DNA from 4 places in the Rhizobium sp. RSm-3 genome. Region 3 is predicted to be linked to each of the others. Evidence: predicted binding sites of a transcription regulator. Region 3 holds the regulator's gene; each other region holds the start of a gene.
What was found. The regulator LexA, encoded in region 3, represses DNA repair genes until DNA is damaged. The targets are predictions, from matches to a motif close to TGTTCNNNNTGTGTTCNG.
Positions count from the first base shown of each region.

Region 1: the regulator LexA is predicted to act here: its motif matches at 1,581-1,598, upstream of BBJ66_RS03045 (ATP-dependent helicase).
Region 2: the regulator LexA is predicted to act here: its motif matches at 2,466-2,483, upstream of BBJ66_RS01395 (2'-5' RNA ligase family protein).
Region 4: the regulator LexA is predicted to act here: its motif matches at 2,488-2,505, upstream of BBJ66_RS35205 (ImuA family protein).

Region 1 is NZ_MAWZ01000001.1:624,554-628,761, forward strand. It holds gene BBJ66_RS03045 (ATP-dependent helicase) at 1-1,534, opposite strand, end outside; gene BBJ66_RS03050 (hypothetical protein) at 1,636-1,917, opposite strand; gene BBJ66_RS03055 (BON domain-containing protein) at 2,092-2,352, shown strand; gene BBJ66_RS03060 (hypothetical protein) at 2,410-2,670, shown strand; gene BBJ66_RS03065 (DUF982 domain-containing protein) at 3,040-3,282, opposite strand.
Region 2 is NZ_MAWZ01000001.1:284,624-288,831, forward strand. It holds gene ybaK (Cys-tRNA(Pro) deacylase) at 1-188, opposite strand, end outside; gene BBJ66_RS01385 (ArsC family reductase) at 199-549, opposite strand; gene BBJ66_RS01390 (succinylglutamate desuccinylase/aspartoacylase domain-containing protein) at 638-1,696, opposite strand; gene BBJ66_RS01395 (2'-5' RNA ligase family protein) at 1,787-2,395, opposite strand; gene BBJ66_RS01400 (methylated-DNA--[protein]-cysteine S-methyltransferase) at 2,561-3,124, shown strand; gene BBJ66_RS01405 (SDR family oxidoreductase) at 3,138-3,872, opposite strand; gene BBJ66_RS01410 (oxidoreductase) at 3,914-4,208, opposite strand, start outside.
Region 3 is NZ_MAWZ01000027.1:27,809-32,016, reverse strand. It holds gene kdsA (3-deoxy-8-phosphooctulonate synthase) at 1-327, opposite strand, end outside; gene BBJ66_RS21935 (VOC family protein) at 327-1,220, opposite strand; gene lexA (transcriptional repressor LexA) at 1,418-2,137, shown strand; gene BBJ66_RS21925 (ComEC/Rec2 family competence protein) at 2,118-4,208, opposite strand, start outside.
Region 4 is NZ_MAWZ01000003.1:111,726-115,933, reverse strand. It holds gene BBJ66_RS06805 (error-prone DNA polymerase) at 1-71, opposite strand, end outside; gene BBJ66_RS06800 (Y-family DNA polymerase) at 68-1,513, opposite strand; gene BBJ66_RS35205 (ImuA family protein) at 1,524-2,468, opposite strand; gene BBJ66_RS06790 (metallopeptidase family protein) at 2,630-3,067, shown strand; gene BBJ66_RS06785 (DUF1737 domain-containing protein) at 3,093-3,299, opposite strand; gene BBJ66_RS06780 (HpcH/HpaI aldolase/citrate lyase family protein) at 3,299-4,204, opposite strand.

The DNA of each region.
Region 1 (4,208 bases), on a different contig from region 3:
TCGCCGCATCCTCATGCAGCCGTTCCAGATGCGGCGCATACCATTGCCGCGCCAGCTCGATTTCCGCCGGCCAGCCGGCCTTGCCCGACTTCATCTCCTGCAGCATCGAAACGAATGCCGTCCAGTCCTCGCCGGAGCGTGGCGGCGCCGGCATGGCGGCCAGCGCCGCGAGCGGGCTCGCATCCTCGGCCATCAGGTCGAGCGCCTTTTGGGCCGTCGACGGCCCGACACCCGGCAGGATCTGCATCAGCCGGAAGCCCGCCACCCGGTCGCGCGGGTTCTGGGCGAAGCGCAGGGCGGCCAGCATGTCCTTGACATGGGCGCTGTCGAGGAATTTCAGCCCGCCGAACTTGACGAAGGGAATGTTGCGTCGGGTCAGCTCGACCTCCAGCGGCCCGCTGTGATGCGAGGCGCGGAACAGCACCGCCTGCTGCTTGAGCTTGAGGCCTTCCTCGCGATTGTCGAGCACCATGTCGGCGACATACCGCGCCTGGTCGGCCTCATCGCGCACCGTGACGAGGCGCGGCCGCTCCGCCGATTGCCGCTCGGTCCACAGATTCTTGGTGAAGCGCTCCGAGGCGAGGTCGATGACGGCGTTGGCCGCGGCCAGAATCGGCTGCGTCGAGCGATAGTTGCGGTCGAGCGTGACGATATTGGCGGCCGGGCTGAAGGCGGCGGGAAAATCGAGAATGTTGCGCACCGTCGCCGCCCGGAAGGAATAGATCGACTGCGCGTCGTCGCCGACGACGGTCAGCCCCTGGCCTTGGGGCTTGAGCGCCATCAGGATCGAGGCCTGCAGTCGGTTGGTGTCCTGATATTCGTCGACCAGCACATGGTCGAAGCGGCTGCCGATATCCTCGGCAATCACGCTCTCGCCGACCATCTGCGCCCAGTAGAGCAAGAGGTCGTCGTAATCGAGCACGTTCTGGCTCTGCTTGGCCTCGACGTAACAGGCGAAAAGTTCGCGCAGCTGTTTCTCCCAGGCCGCGCACCAGGGAAAGGCGTCGCGCAGCACCTGGTCGAGCGCCGTCTCGGAATTCACCGCCCTGGAATAGATGGCAAGGCAGGTGCCTTTGGCCGGAAACCGGCTTTCCGTCTTGGAGAAGCCGAGATCGTGCCGGATGAGGTTCATCAGGTCGGCGCTGTCTTCGCGGTCATGGATGGTGAAATCGGCATCGAGGCCGATCTGCTGGGCATAATCGCGCAACAGCCGCGCGCCGATGCCGTGGAAGGTGCCGGACCAGGCAAGCGCATCCGTCATCACACCGGCATTCGCACCCAGCACATCCCGACAGATGCGCTCAACGCGGCGCGCCATCTCGGCGGCGGCCCGCCGCGAGAAGGTCATCAGCAGGATGCGGCGGGGATCGGCGCCCTTGACGATCAGATGGGCAACCCGATGCGCCAGCGTATTCGTCTTGCCCGAGCCGGCGCCGGCGATGACCAGCAGCGGCCCGGCAATATGGCTGCCGTCGGTGAGCGTGCCGTGCTCGACGGCCATGCGCTGCTGGGGATTGAGCTTTTCGAGATACATCCAGCCGTCCGGTCGGGCTCCCGCAGAATCACTGGGGAAGATTAGATGTTCCTTGAATGTTCGCGATTTCAGCTGCTGTCAAGCCTGGAACGGCGCAAGTCTCAATCGGGGAAATCCGGCCCCACCACGCGCCGCACCAGCTTCAGGCTGCGATCCGGCTGAAGAATATAAGTTTCCTCAACGCGCTGGCCGGTCCCGTCGTAGAACTGGTGGTGGACAGCGCTGCCGACCGGCGATTTGGTGAGCTTCGTCCGCGGCTGGCCGCCATAGGTGATGCTGCCGGGAATGGGGTCCAGCGCCGGCGTATCGGCTGACGAGCAGCCGGCGAGCAAGACCCCGGCAAACAAAGCCCCGGGGAATAAGGCGGGCAGCAGCACTTTCATGTCGTCATCCCTCTTCCGACTGCGACTAAATATGGAAACCGCGAAAGCTTCCGCCAAGGGTAGCCACACCAGCTCCCGCAGAAATACGCGCGAATATCCGGCCGAGACCGGCGGACCGCAACGAAAGCGCTGTTGCGGCGTTAACCTGACATACCAACTTCAGGAGAGGCTTAAGTGATCGGGTTTCCTGTATTCCCCGACCATGACGAACCCGGCCGGCAGGGCCATGGCGAGGCGGCGACACGCGCTTCGGTGGAGAGCGCCCTTCATGCCGCCGCAGATCTCGACGCTGAGGAGATTACCGTCGGCGTGCTCGGTTCCTATGTCATCCTCGACGGTTTCGTGCGCCGGCGCGGCGATGTCGAGCGGGCGGTCGCGGTCGCCGAGAGTATCGTCGGCCGAGGTTATGTGCACAGTCGCCTGTTGCGGCGCTGAGGGAACCAAGTGCCCTCCCGCGGGTTGAAATGCCGGATCGAAACGCTGGAGACCCTCATGCCGTCGCTTCCTCGCCTCTCGGCAATCACCGTGATATCGGCCGCTGCCTTTGCCGGCTCCGCCTATGCCTCGCTCGAAACCGGCACGAATTATTCCGCGCTGCCGAAGGACCAGATCGCTCTCAACGAATATACCGGCGCCGTTGCCTGCACGCCGGCCGAGCCGCACTATCTCCCCTCCTTCATCCGCGCGGGCGATGGCACGATCATCGGCGTCGGTTATATCGAGGTGGAGAATGAGGGCGCCGCGGACTGCTGAAAACAGTCCTGCTCAAACGAGGCTCGCCTGCGTTGCCGCAGAGGTGACGAGCCTCTGACCATCATCATGATGGCTGGGCGTCTTCTAGGAATACACCTGTCCCAGGCGCAATGCCCGTTGCACCAAAACCCGCCACAAGTTCGATGCAGGGTTAAGTAAATTAAAGCGTTGCACCGTTCCGGCACATTCCGTTACGGAAATGCCGGCCTGAGTAGGTTCAACGGGGCGGAGCGTGCTTTCGCGTCCTGTCGGACGCTTCGGCGCTCTAAAACGCGTCGCGATCTTTCAGATTCGCTCCTGGCGCTTTAGCTCTTTATTTCCTCGCATGTCGTTGCCGCAAAACCGCTGCACACTTTTGCGCGACATACTTTAGTGCAGCTTCAGCTTCGCCTCTTCGGCCGCCGCCAGAAACTCGGCTCTCGCCTCTTCCACGCTCTTGCGCCCATCGAGCGCTGCCCGGCAGGTGCTGCGGGCCTTGATATAACGCAGCCCGCGCGAGTTCGGCCAGAAATCCGCCAGGCATTTCAACGCATCGAACGGACCATTGACCGTTCTGAGATCGGCTCCTTCGAAACCGACCTTGACCGGGCTGTTCCACTTTTCAGTTGCCATCAATGCTCCTCCACGATTGTCGACAGAAACAAAGGGTGCAGCGCCTCCCTATTCCTCCGCGGAGCCGCCGCCATAACAGCCATTCTAGCGGGATTTTCACGGCCAACAATGGTGAATCGTCTGTTGCTGATGAGGCGAAATGTCAGTTGGTGTGGGAGGGATCGCGGGGGGCGTGCGCGCTGGGAGAATTTCGACTAGTCGCAGATAGGTTGTATGTGTTCGAGCGTTGCTACCGCTATCATGCTCGAAAAGCTAAGGGCTCGACATGGGTTTAGATCGAAAATTGATCCAGGCTGCTTTTCTCTGCGGGGCGCTGGTCATGCCAGCCTTATCCGTGCTGTCCAAATTTCCCGAGCCAGCTCTCTGTCTGGCAACGCGCAGCCACCCACCTAACGAATGGCGTAGTAAAGCTGTGCCTCACGTTGTTCATCTGCTGTCGGCATACGAGTTTCAATCAATGGAAATCTCATACCGCGTCGTCGCATAACTATTCCGCCAAGGGTTCCTCTTTCTTCGGAAGGGAAGGGCGTCCATTTATTCGAACAATTTAGCCAGGAGAGCCATGCAAAAAGTTTCAAAGCGAATTATCTCCACTGACTTTGGGCGGTTTCGCTGACTTGATTGCAAGTGAATATCCCCAGCACGTCGAGATGATCGAAATAGTGCCAAAAGACAATCGTGATTTTTTGGGAGATTTGCCGTGAGCGCCAGACTTTTAGTGGGAAGTCAGGAGTAAAGTGTTATCCCGCCTGACGGGCTCAGGCGTTCATTCTGAGAACTTCAAAATCCGATCTTTGGAAAGCTCGAGCGGATAGGGATCCCAAAAGTCAATTTTGTCCTGCAGCAACAGAAGGGATTTATCGCAGTTGTCTTGCTGACGCGGAGATCGTTAGCTGGGCGCAAGTGTCTCGAAAGAGCGTTCATGA
Region 2 (4,208 bases), on a different contig from region 3:
ACGACGCAGACCGGCTTGCCGTCCACCTCGGCCATCAGCGTCTTCAGCACCCGATGCGGCTCTTCGCCCAAGGCCTTGGCCGCCTGCAGCCCGACGCGCTCGGCGCCGGGATCGTAATCATAGGTATGGACGGTCAAGGCGACGCCTGCCTGGGAAAGAAGCTGTGTCGCGCGCGTGGTCTTGGACATTGGCCGCCGATCATCCCGCGAACGTGCCGGCGTAAACCTCCGGCTTGAAGCCGACCAGCAGCTTGCCCTTCGCCGCCAGCACCGGACGCTTGATCATCGACGGCTGATCGAGCATCAGCGCGATCGCCTTTTCCCGGCTCAGATTCTCGCGCTCGGAATCGGGCAGTTTGCGAAACGTGGTGCCGGCGCGGTTGAGGACGGTATCGAGGCCGGCCTGATCGACCCAGGATTCGAGATGGGCGCGGTCGATGCCTGATGCCTTGTAATCGTGAAATTCATAGGCGACGCCGTGAGCTTCCAGCCAACTGCGGGCCTTCTTCATCGTGTCGCAATTCTTGATGCCATAAATGGTGACGGTCATGCCGATCGATCTCCCTGTGATGCGACGGGATAACATGCGCAAAGGGCGGCGCAAACGCCGTGCGGCATTTATCCCCGGCAGCGCCTGCTCAATTCTCCAGTGCGCCGGCCTTGCGGGAGGCGTTGCTGGGGCCGCCGCAGGCGATCTTCATCAGGTCGCCGCGCCGCCGCACCAGCCGGTCGGACGTCCGGGTCAGGATCAGCCCGTCCTGCGGCGCATGCAGGTCGAGGCTGCCGCCCGGCTGCCCCGGCCGGGTGACGATCGTCGCCAGAAGCTCGCCCTGCGCAATCCTGTCGCCGATATTGCGATGGAAGAGCACGGCCCCACCTTCCGGCGCGCGGAGGATCTCGACATTGTCGAGCGGCACGGCCGGGCCGGAAAATCCGGTTGCCTCTGTCCCGCCGTTGACGATCCCCCGCGCCGCAAGGAAACGCCAAAGCCCGTCAGCATCCTGCTTTGCCAGCGCCGGATCGACGTCGCGCTTGCCACGCAGCTCGACGGTGACGGAAAGCCTGCCCGGCAGCCGGGATCGGCGCTCGCCGGGAACCTCATACTTCCAGGCAAAGCCGACGGCCTCTTCGAAGGCCGAGCTTTCGCCATCCGAAAGCAGCACGGCCTGCATGTCGAGGGCGGCGGCAAGATCGGCCGCTTCAGGCCAGAAGGCCTCGTCGATATAGGCATATTGCAGGGATTCGTCGTCGCAATGCAGGTCGAGGACGAGATCGGCGCCGAGCGCCATATGCAGGAGCTGCCGCTTCAGCCTGTCGGTAGCCGGATAATCGTCGAGCTCTTCGATCAGCGTTGCCCGATCGGCAAGGGAGATCAGCGGGAAATCCCGGTTGAAATTGGTGCGGGAGTTAAGGTCGAAACGGCCCTGCAAATCCCCGAAATGCGACTGCGCCGCGCCGATCGGATTGGCCTGCGGCACGATAGTGATGTCGCCGGCGATCCCGTCTTCGCTTTCCGCCTGCCGCAGCCGCTCGCAGAGGAAATGCAGGAGCGCCGTTCCCGGCAGTTCGCCGGCATGCAGGGCCGCCTGGATATAGATCGTCGGCGCTTTCGGATCGCGGCCGGCAAAACGCAGCACCGGCAGCCGCCACTCGGTTCCCGGCGTATCGCCCGGGATGATGATCTCTGAAACATCCATGCTGTCTTCGCTCCGCATTTGCATCCGAACGGTTCCTCCAGCTTTATGCGCGGATGTCCGGCAAGCGCAAGCCTCACCGGGCACGTGCCCTCAGCCGAGCAGCGGCCAGCGATCGATGATGTGGTGTTCGGTCTTTCCGAGAAGGCTGTGGATCAGCAGGAATTCCCGCGCCGTCCATGAAACTGGTTGATCGAGGCTCGCCGGCGGCACCGCTTTGCGGTCATAGAGCAGCGTCATATGCGGCGTGAAATTGCGATCGATATTGTGACGCAATCCGGTATTGTGCATGCCGACGCCCAACTGGACATGCAGGCGCATGAGCGGCATCGGCCCGCCTTTGCTGCAGAGCACCAGCGGCCGCGCCTTGTCTTCCCGCCTGAAGCTCATGATCCTGTCGAAGGTGACCGCGATCGGCGCGCCCTCGACCGTGGCGCCGGCCTGCCGGGCCGCAAAGATCACGTCCTCCGGCAACACGTCATAGTCGCCGATGCCGATAACGCTCACATGCAGCGTCGTCAGTCGCGGCGTTGCGGAAAGGCAGAAGGTTTTGCCATAGTCATCGGCGATCGAAGCCGCTTGCCGTTCGACGATCGCAGGCGGGCGGAGCGCAAAGAAAAGCCTGTGGCCGCCGTTCCGGTTTTCGTCCGCCCGCCCGCGCCGATTTTGACCATGGTCGAAATCGAGGGAAATCTGGTCCATGCCTGTCAGGTCGTCATGACCGCCTCGCGCTCCAAAATGGGCGAAAGATACGCCGGCAAGGGAGAATATCAAGAACAAAAAAAGAACGAGATGCGCAAGAATCGGGTTGAAACAGCGGCCGTCCCGTACGATTTTGGTGGTAACCGACAACGCGGAGGCTGCGTCATGGCCCAGACGATCCATCACTATTTCATTTTCGAAACCGCAGGCGGTTTCTGCGGCATATCCTGGAGCGACGCCGGTATCACCCGTTTTCAGCTGCCGACGAAGTCAGCGGAAGCGACCGAACGCCTGCTGCTGCGCCGCTTGCCGGAGGCCGAACCCGGCGCGCCGACGCCTGCGGTGCTCGAAACGGTCGCCGCCGTGAAGCGCTATTTTCAGGGCGAGGAAACGGATTTTTCCGGCGTCGAACTCGATCTTGCCGGGCAGGATGCCTTCTTCCGGGATATTTATGCGGCGGCAAGGCGTGTCGGCTGGGGCCGCACGACCACCTACGGCGCGCTGGCCAAGGAGCTTGGCGCCGGGCCGGAAGCCGCCCGCGACGTCGGCCAGGCGATGGCGAAGAACCCTGTCGCGCTGATCATTCCCTGCCACCGGGTGCTGGCGGCTGGCGGCAAGATCGGCGGCTTCTCCGCTCCCGGCGGTTCGTCGTCGAAGACCCGCATGCTGGAGCTCGAAGGCGTCAACCTCGCCCCGCCGCCGCCCGCCCAGCAATCGCTGGGGTTTTAGGCGTGACGGCAACTCAATGCGGGCTGGCCGTTGGCCGGATGATGATCTCGCTGACATCGACGTCATCGGGCTGGCTGACGGCATAGAGGATCGAATTGGCGATCGCCTCTGGGCTGATCGTCACCGCCCTGAAAGCTCTCATGGCGTCTCGCGCCGTCGGATCGGTGATCGTGTCGGCCAGTTCCGATGTCGTCGTGCCGGGAGAAATGACGGTCACGCGGATGCAATCGGTCTCCTGCCGCAGCCCGTCCGAAATCGCCCGCACCGCAAATTTCGTCGCGCAATAGACGGCGGCCGTTGGCGAGACGCTGTGGCCGCCGATCGAAGCCAGGTTGATGATCTGCCCGGATCCCTGCGCCTTCATGATCGGTAGGGCTGCGGCGATGCCATAGAGCACGCCCTTGATGTTGACATCGACCATCCGGTCCCACTCGTCGACCCTGAGGGCCGCAAGCGGCGAAAGCGGCATGACGCCGGCATTGTTGACCATGACGTCCAACCGGCCGAATTCGGATCTCGCAAAACCTGCAAAGGCATCAACCTCGGAACGGTCGGTGACGTCAAGTTTTCTCAGGCGCACGCTGCCGCCCCTGGATTCGATTTCGCCGGCGAGCGCCCGCAGCCGCTCGCTGCGGCGTGCGCCGATCACGATATGGGCGCCCGCGGCAGCCAGCACCCTTGCCGCGGCCTCTCCGATGCCGCTGCTGGCGCCGGTGATGGCAATGACTTTTCCTTCGATACCAGACATTTCAAGCTCCTTTTCAGGCTGAGGTTTCCTCGGGTGTGCGATCAACTGGGGAAATCGACGCTCAGCGTCGTCTCCGCCCAGGCGTCGAAATTTGCCCGCAGCGCGTCGAGCCGCTCGCGGGCGATCTTCAGGGCGGGTGCGCCGAGGAGCAGCCGCAGCGGCGGCTCCTCCGCCTCGAATGCCGATATGATCGCGGCTGCGGCACGCGCCGGATCGCCCGGCTGTTTGCCGGAGACCGAACGGGTGGCCTGGCGCCGCTTGCCCGATGTCTCGGCATAGTCGTCGATAACAGTCCTGGATTCGACCATCGATCGGCCGGCCCAGTCCGTGCGGAAG
Region 3 (4,208 bases):
GCATTGCTCGGCGGTGTGAACGTCGGTCAGGACGGGAAAGCCGAACTCCTTCTTGAGATCGGCAAAGACCTGCATGCCCTTTTCAAGGCCGATGCCGCGCTCGGCCGAAAGCGAGGTCCGGTTCGCCTTATCGAAGGAACTCTTGTAGACGAGGCCGATGCCGAGCTTGGCACAGAGCTCCTTCAGCGTGCCGGCAACCATGAAGGCATGGTCGCGGCTCTCCATCTGGCAAGGGCCGGCAATCAGCGACAGGCGGCCGGTATTGGAAAAGGTGACCTGGCCTGCGCCCTCGCCGATCCTCACTTCCGAATTCGTATCAGTGCTCATCATCTTTCCTCGAAGGCGAAAAGCGTGCCCTGCCCGGGTGCCGGCTTCACCAGAATGCGATTGTTCTTGCGCGTGTATGTCACTCCGTTAGCAGCCAAATGTGCTTCTGTCACGGCAAGATCGGCAACAGCGAAGAGGATAGCCCGGCCGCGCAGGCCGCGGTCGGCGGAGGAGACGGCAACCTCGAAATAGGCCTCCAGCCCTTCCGGCGTCATCAGGCTGATTTTCGCATTCGGCGCCGCGATATTGACGCCGAAACCGGTTTTCTCGACGGCCGATTGCGCCATGGCAAGGCTGACGAAGCCGGCGAAGGCGGCGGCATCAGGCGCGCAGAGGGCGATCTCGGCGATGCCGGTGACGCCATTGGCATGCGTCTCCAGCGCGCCGCGGTCGGCCGGCAATGGATTGATGCGCTGGCAGGTGAAGAGAAAGAAATCGGGTGCCCGCAGATCACCTGCAAAGGCTAGTTTGAAGCTGCCGACGCTCTTAGAGCCGTCCGGCATTTTCATCGCCCGGCTGAACTCCAGCATGTCGCCGGCGTTCAATCCGCCTGCAATGAAGCTTTGATGGTCGAGGCCGGCATCTTCAGTGCCGAAAACCACCGCCGAAAGCCCTTCCTCGCCGCAACGGAAGCGGAAGGCCCGGTTGCGGGCGGTGAAGACATTGCCTTGCCGCGCTGATGCCTCGGTCTCCTCGACGCTCGCGATACCGAGCGGCTCCAGATAGGTCTTGTCGGCAAAGAAGACGCAGGCATTCTCCGTTCCGAAGGGATGGCGGGCATCGGCGGCAACGGTGAAGCCGAGCTTGCCGAGCCTTTCGCGCGCCAGATCGATATTGACGACGGGCAGCACGACATGATCCAGCGGGTGCGGCTTGGCGGAATGCGTGTTCATGATATCCCCTCCTGCAATCGCGAAGAGATGTGCGACGACGCCATCCTCAATGCAAGACATGTGTGCCAATCCGGCGAATGAAAATAAAAATCTCAACGAGTTGGCGCCAAGTTTTACGGAAATTTAGCTACTTGCGGAACACATATGGAACATATAGTGTCTGTTCTGGATTTGTTTCAATCAGGGGTCACACGTCGATGCTCACGCGCAAACAACAGGAGCTTCTCCTTTTCATTCACGAGCGCATGAAAGAATCCGGCATTCCGCCCTCTTTCGACGAGATGAAGGATGCCCTGGATCTGGCCTCGAAATCCGGCATTCACCGGCTGATCACAGCACTCGAGGAACGCGGTTTCATTCGCCGCCTACCGAACCGCGCCCGGGCGCTCGAGGTCATCAAGCTTCCCGAGGCCTACAGCCCCAGCATCCAGCCCCGGCGCGGCTTTTCGCCGAGCGTCATCGAGGGCAGCCTCGGCAAGCCCCAGCCGGTCGCCGCCCCCGCGCCTGTCAAACCCGTCGCCGACAACGGCAACTCGGTCTCGGTGCCAGTCATGGGCCGAATCGCTGCCGGTGTTCCGATCTCAGCGATCCAGAACAACACCCACGACATCGTCGTTCCCTCAGACATGCTCGGCTCCGGTGAACATTACGCGCTGGAGGTGAAAGGCGATTCGATGATCGACGCCGGCATTTTCGACGGCGACACGGTGATCATCCGCAACGGCAGCACCGCAAGTCCCGGCGACATCGTCGTCGCCCTGGTCGACGACGAGGAGGCGACGCTGAAGCGCTTCCGGCGCAAGGGCGCGTCGATCGCGCTTGAAGCGGCCAACCCTGCTTATGAGACCCGGATCTTCGGACCGGACCGCGTCAAGGTGCAGGGCAAGCTCGTCGGCCTCATTCGCCGCTATCACTGACGCTGGACGGGCCGGTTTCGGCAAAACTGTTGCTGCGCCAGTCATAGGCACGTTGGCGCATCCACGGCCGCGACAGGCTCTCGAATGCGGTTGCGACCTCCAGGCCGGCAGCCGCGAAGCGCAATTCGACGGAACCGGTCCTGCGCAACGTCTCACCGGTGAAGAGCGTCGCGCCTGAGCGGCAGCTGTTGAACCGCAGACGGACAGCCGTCACGACAATATCGGCCGCATCGCAGGCCGGACCGAGATAGGCGGCATTGTCGATGACCGTTACCACGCGGCCATTGCCAAGCCTTGATGTGCACCAGGCCTTCTTGACGCAGGAAAAGCGGTTTGCTTCGCCGCCCGCGGCCGCCGCCCGCATCGCCGTCCTCGCTTCGTTCTGCTGATCGCGGGAAAGCCTGACGCGGCGGTCTTCTCCCTCCGGCGGGATAGCGGGGCCGTCCAGCATCGTCGGCGGGTGATGGGTCGGCAGGACCAGCGCTCTCTGCCACTGGTCGAAGATGAAATCCGGCGGGTTTTCACGGTTGGAAGCCATTGCCGCCCCTGCAACGAGCGCGACCAGGCTGCCATCCTCCGAAATCACCAAATCCGGCGGCCGGGGGACCGGCAGAACCAGCAGGATGAGCGTCGAGACGGCGAGGATCAATGTACCGACATGGCGCAGCCGGGTGCGCAGCAGCGTCAGCAGCAGGAAGCCTGCCACGGCCACGGCGAAATACCAAGCGGGCAAACGGCCGACGCCGATATCGCCGCCCCAGCCGGACACCGTCTTGGCGACAGCGATTACCAGGTCGAGGCCGAAGCCGACCACCTCCCAGAGTGGAGCGTCCAGACCGAACGGCATCAGCAACATCGCCAGCAGCCCGGCCGGCATGACGATGAAGGAGATGATCGGCATCGTCGCGAGGTTTGCCGGCAGGCCGTAAGCGGTCAGCCGATGAAAATGCTCGATCGAAAACAGCGCCGTGGAAAAACCGCCGATCAGCGAGGTCAGTAGGACACCGCCGAAGAAACCGGCGACGGCCACGACCGGCCGGAAGATCGGCAGCTTGAGCAAGGCGTTTTCGCGGATGCGCCGGTCCTTCCACAGCTGATAGCCCGATACCAGTGCCAATGTGGCGGCAAAGGACATCTGGAAGCTCGGCCCCAAGACTTCGGAGGGTGAAATGACGATGATGACTAGCGCCGAGAGAACGACATTGCGCAGGCTGATCGACGGCCGATCGAAGAAGACGGCAATCAGCATGATGGCCATCATGATGAAGGCGCGTTCGGCCGAGACACCGAAGCCGGAGATCAGGAAGTAGGCGGTGACGGCAATGAGCGCGCCTGATGCGGCGATCTTCTTCGTCGGATAGGCCTGAGCGACGGCCGGAAAGAGACTGAGCAGCATGCGGAAGCCGACGAAGAAAATGCCGGCCGACAGCGCCATGTTGAGGCCCGAGATCGCGACGATATGGGCAAGGCCCGACTGGCGCAGCGCCTCCGTCGTCGCATTCGAGATGGCGCGCCGCTCGTCGGTCACCAGCGCGGCGGCGAAGGCGCCGGTGTCGCCGGGCAGGATCGACCGTATGCGGTCGCCGATGCTGCTGCGCAGCCGGTAAAGCCATTCGAGCAGCGCTTCCGACGTCGATCTTGCCGCTTGCGGACCCGCCTCCAAATCCTTCTCCGGAGCGCCATAGAAGAAGCCGTTGGCGCCGATGCCGTCGAAATAGGCGCCGAAGGAGAAGTCGTTGAGTTCGGGAAGTGCGGGGCCTGAGGGCGGCGTCAGCCGTGCCCTGCCGGTGACGATGTCGCCGATCTCGAAAGGCGTGTCGGCGCCGCGGACAATCGCGGTTATGCGCCCCGGCGACCGCTTCAACTCCGGCGCTTCAGTGCCGGTGACGGCAAGAATGTAGCGCCAGCGCCCACGGCCGTCGCCTTCGCGCCGTTCGACACGGCCGGTCACCGTCGTCGTCACCGAGGAATCGAGGATAACGGTCGAAGCCCGCCAGCTCTCGAACTGTGCGCAGAGCATGCCGCAGACCACAAGTGCCAGCGCCAGCAGCGTTGCCCGCAATGCCGTCCG
Region 4 (4,208 bases), on a different contig from region 3:
CTGGAGGCGCCTTCGAGAAACGAAAAATTCGTCCTCGCGCCGATCTCGAAAAATGCGGATCCGCTCGTCATGCAAACACACCATGCATGAACCAGCGAGGATCGAGTTCCCTTCCGTAAAAACCGCGTCGATAGATCCAGAAGCGATGCCCGGTCTCGTCCTCGATGCGGAAATAGTCGCGCGCCTCGGCGTCATCCCCGTCGATCCACCACTCCATGGCGATCCGTTCCGGCCCTTCGCTTCTTGCCACCTGATGCTGCATGCGCCGCCAGCGGAAGATCTGCGGCGGACCATCGGGCACTTCGGCGAGCATGATCTCGACCGGCTCCGGCGTGGCAAAGAGCCGTAACGGGCGCTCTTGGCGGAAAGGGAGCTGAATGTCCTGCGCCGTCTTCCGCCGGGGAAGACCATCCATTACAGGAACGGTGATGACGGCGCGTTCCGGCACATGGCTCTCGCGGAGCTGGAAGCTGTGCAGGCAATCCGCACCCAGCCGGGCCGAGACCCGGTCGACGAAGGCCGAAAGCGAGATCTCGCCCTGGCGGTCGCCCTCGAAATCCGCCTGGGCCTCATTGAAGGGATCATGCCGCAACACATTCAACCGCAGGATTTCGAAACCATAGCCGGCATCGAGATCGTCATAGACTGCCTGCAATCGCTCGGAAAAAAGCCCGGCAATGAATTTCGGTTCGCGAAGCGGCTGCGAAGCGCCGACGGAGATACGAAAGACCCTGCCGTCGACGCGGAACAGCACCAGTTCGAACACCCGTCCGCCGATCCCCCGCGTCTCCAGCGACGGCTGCAGCGACACGGCGACCTGCCGGGTGACGGCAAGGATCTGTTCTTCCGTCCCGATCGGCTCGATCAGGCGGCTTTCGGCCGAGAGGCTGGCGACCGGACGCCGCGGCGAGACCGGCTCCTCCTCACGTCCCAGCGCCTGGTCGAGACGCAGGAGCAGTCCCGGGCCGAACCGGCGGGTCAGCGGCGCCCGCGGTGCATCGATGACGTCGCCGATATATTTCAGACCGAGCTTCTTCAGCGCATCGACGGTTTGTCCTTCCAGCCGCAAGGCTGCCACTGGCAACGACATCAGCACATGCTCCGTCTCCTCGTCCTCGATCACGCCGCCTTGCCCGAAGCGCGACGCGGCCCAGGAAAGGCCCGGTGAGGATGAGATCGCCCCGCGCGCATCGATCCCCATATGAAAAAGCCGCGACAGCACATCCTTGAGAAGCGCCTTTTCCCCACCGAAGAGATGGGCGCAGCCGCTGATGTCGAGAAACAGCCCCTCCTTGCCGTCGAACGCTACCAAAGGCGTATAACGGTCGCACCAGTCGGCAATGGCCTCCAGCAACCGGCGGTCGGCCGCCGGATCCTCTTCCGCGACCTCGAGCGTTGGGTACATGGCACGCGCTTCGGCAACGCCCTGCTCCTTTTTCAGCCCCAGCCTCTCGGCCAATTCGTCCAGCGCCGTCAGCCGCATGGCATTGTTGAGCTTGCCGGAACAGACGATAGGCGGTGCCTCAGGACGCCCTTTCGAACGCCAGGAGAGCCCCCATCGCCTGCGGGCGATGCGGTCCGTTGGCAGATGCGGAAAGCTGAGCGCCAGAATGCGCTGACTGCTCGCCTGGAGAACGAACGAGGTTTGGCTCGGCGACAGGGAGAAATTCGCGTTCATGGGGGTTCCACTCCAGAAAAAAGCAGAGCGGGGCCGGATTGCGGCCCTTCTCCAGCGTGAGACGGAAAATCGGATTGCCGATGCTGCTGGAAAGCTTCGATCCATCCGGCAATGGCCGCAGACCGGATGGAGCCGGTTCGACATGCAGACGGAAAGCCGCACTGCTTGCCTCCTCAGCCCCGGCCTGGCGGACAAGAAAGAGCGGACGGCGGGCAGCCCGCGCCCTGAGGCTAAGCCTGCGGCTTTCGGTCAGGCCGAAATGGGCGGGATTGCCTCGCACTTCGAAGATGACGGCCGAGAAGGCAGCGCTTTCCACTGCGGTCTCCACCAGCCAGAGCGCCTCGTCCAGTTTGCGCGGCGCCGCATGGAAAAACCGCTCCGGGCTCAGCCCGAAATCCCGAAGCCCGGGAACATAAGGACGGCCGGCCTCCAGCGTGCCGACAGCATCGCCGATCCAGAGCAGCGGAGAAAGCCTGCCAGCAGCCGCCTCCTGGCTCTGCAGCCGCGCGGCGACGGCCAGCGCCAGCCCGCTTGCCGCACCGGCATCACGCGACAGAGCGGAGCGGAATTCGGTGATCGCATCGAGCGGCAGACCGCCTTCCAGCGCCTCATCAAGACACTCCACTCCGAACGCCAGAGGCGGCAGACTACGTCTCCGCTGTGTCTTGCTTCCGTCCGCCAGGGCTTCCCGCTCCGCTGCCGCAAGCGCCGGCGCGGGTTTCCCCTCCAGTCTGGCGATGGTTTCGCGGAGCGCAAAAAGCCGCTCGCGCGCCAGGGCGTGCTGCGCCATGGCGTTCTCCAATCCGTGTTGTTCCTGTTATGTTCTTATAGATTCCAGAGAGCTAATGAAGAGTCAACGGCCATTTTCTATGAATTTATTCCTGCCTTTGATTCCCCACTCGAAAACCGGCGATAAAGGTTCTATATGGGCCCGCAAAGGAAGGAATATTCATGGCCCGCATAGACCAGAGCGATGATTGGCGGGACCGCCATGCGCCGACGATCAGCGCCTTCGAGTCGCTGGCCATGGAGGCCTATAGCCATCTGCCGGAAGAATTCCGCCAGCTGACGACCAATCTCACGATCGAGATCGAAGATTTCCCCGATGACGACGTTTTCGAGGACATGGCGCTGGAAACCCCTTTCGATCTGCTCGGTCTTTTCGAGGGCAGGGGCATTTCCGAACGTTTCACGGTGGAAACCGGCGAGATGCCGAACCGCATCCGCCTCTACCGGCGCCCCATTCTCGATTACTGGGCTGAGAATGACGAGACGCTCGGCGATATCATCACCCACGTCCTGATCCACGAGATCGGCCACCATTTCGGGCTGAGCGACGATGATATGGAGCGGATCGAGGCAAGCGCCGAGGAAGCCGCCGAACGCTGAAACACCACGCCTCCGGCAGGACGTTCTATTGCTCGGAGAGCTTGATCTCGGGATGGTAATCCTTGCCTTCGACGGTCTTGACGACCGCCTGGCCGCACTGCATCGCGCCGGTTGCGGCATTGAAGGCATAGGTCGGCGATCCCTCCAGCGACCAGCCCTTGTTGAGGGCGGCGGTGACCTTGTGGCAGAAGGAAGCGTCGTCGGGACCGGTCAGGAAGCGGTAGAGTTTCATCAGGCGGGCTTTCTTGCAGAAATCAGGCGAGCTTTATGAACCAGGCTTTCGGCTTGGACAAGATGCAGCCGCTCGATCATCCGCCCGCCTGAATTGATGACGTTCAAGCCATCGGAAGCGGGATCGGCAAAGGCTGATATGATCGCCTCCGCTTCCGCAATCGCTGCCGGGTCCGGGCCGAAATGCCGGTTGGCGGGTTCGATCTGCGTGGGATGGATCAGCATCTTGCCGGCAAAGCCCATGGCCCGGCCCTGCAGGCATTCGGCATCGAAACCCTGCTCGTCCCTGAAATCGTTGAAGACGCTGTCGATCGCATCGAGCCCGTAAGCGCTGACCGCCAAGACGACCTGCATCAGCCACGGCACGAGATAGGTTCGTCCCGGCTGCGGCAAGACGCCCGTTTCCTTGCGCAGATCGTTGAGGCCGACGACGAGGCAATCGAGCCGCGAGCCAGGCGTGCGGCCGGCTTCTGCAATCGCTCCGGCATTCAGCACGCCGCGCGGCGTCTCGATCATCGCCCAGATGCGCAGCTCCTCCGGCGCATCCGCATCGGCGAGCAGATCGCCTATATCGGTGATATCTCGAGGTCCGTCCACCTTGGGAAGGAGAACGGCGTCGGGCAAAAGCGCCTTGACCAGATCCAGGTCCGCCGGCCCGAATTCGGATGACAAAGAATTGATGCGGACGATCCTTTCCTTGCCTTCAAGCGGCGGCCCCGCAAAAAAGGCGCGCAGATTTTCCCGCGCTTGCCCCTTCTTCTCGGGCGAGACGGAATCCTCCAGATCGAAAATAACCGCATCGCAATCAAGCGAATGGCTTTTTTCGAGCGCCCGGAGATTGATGGCGGGCACGCTCAGCACCGAGCGGCGCAAATTTAAGGAACGGCGAGGGGTTATTTGGCTCATCGAT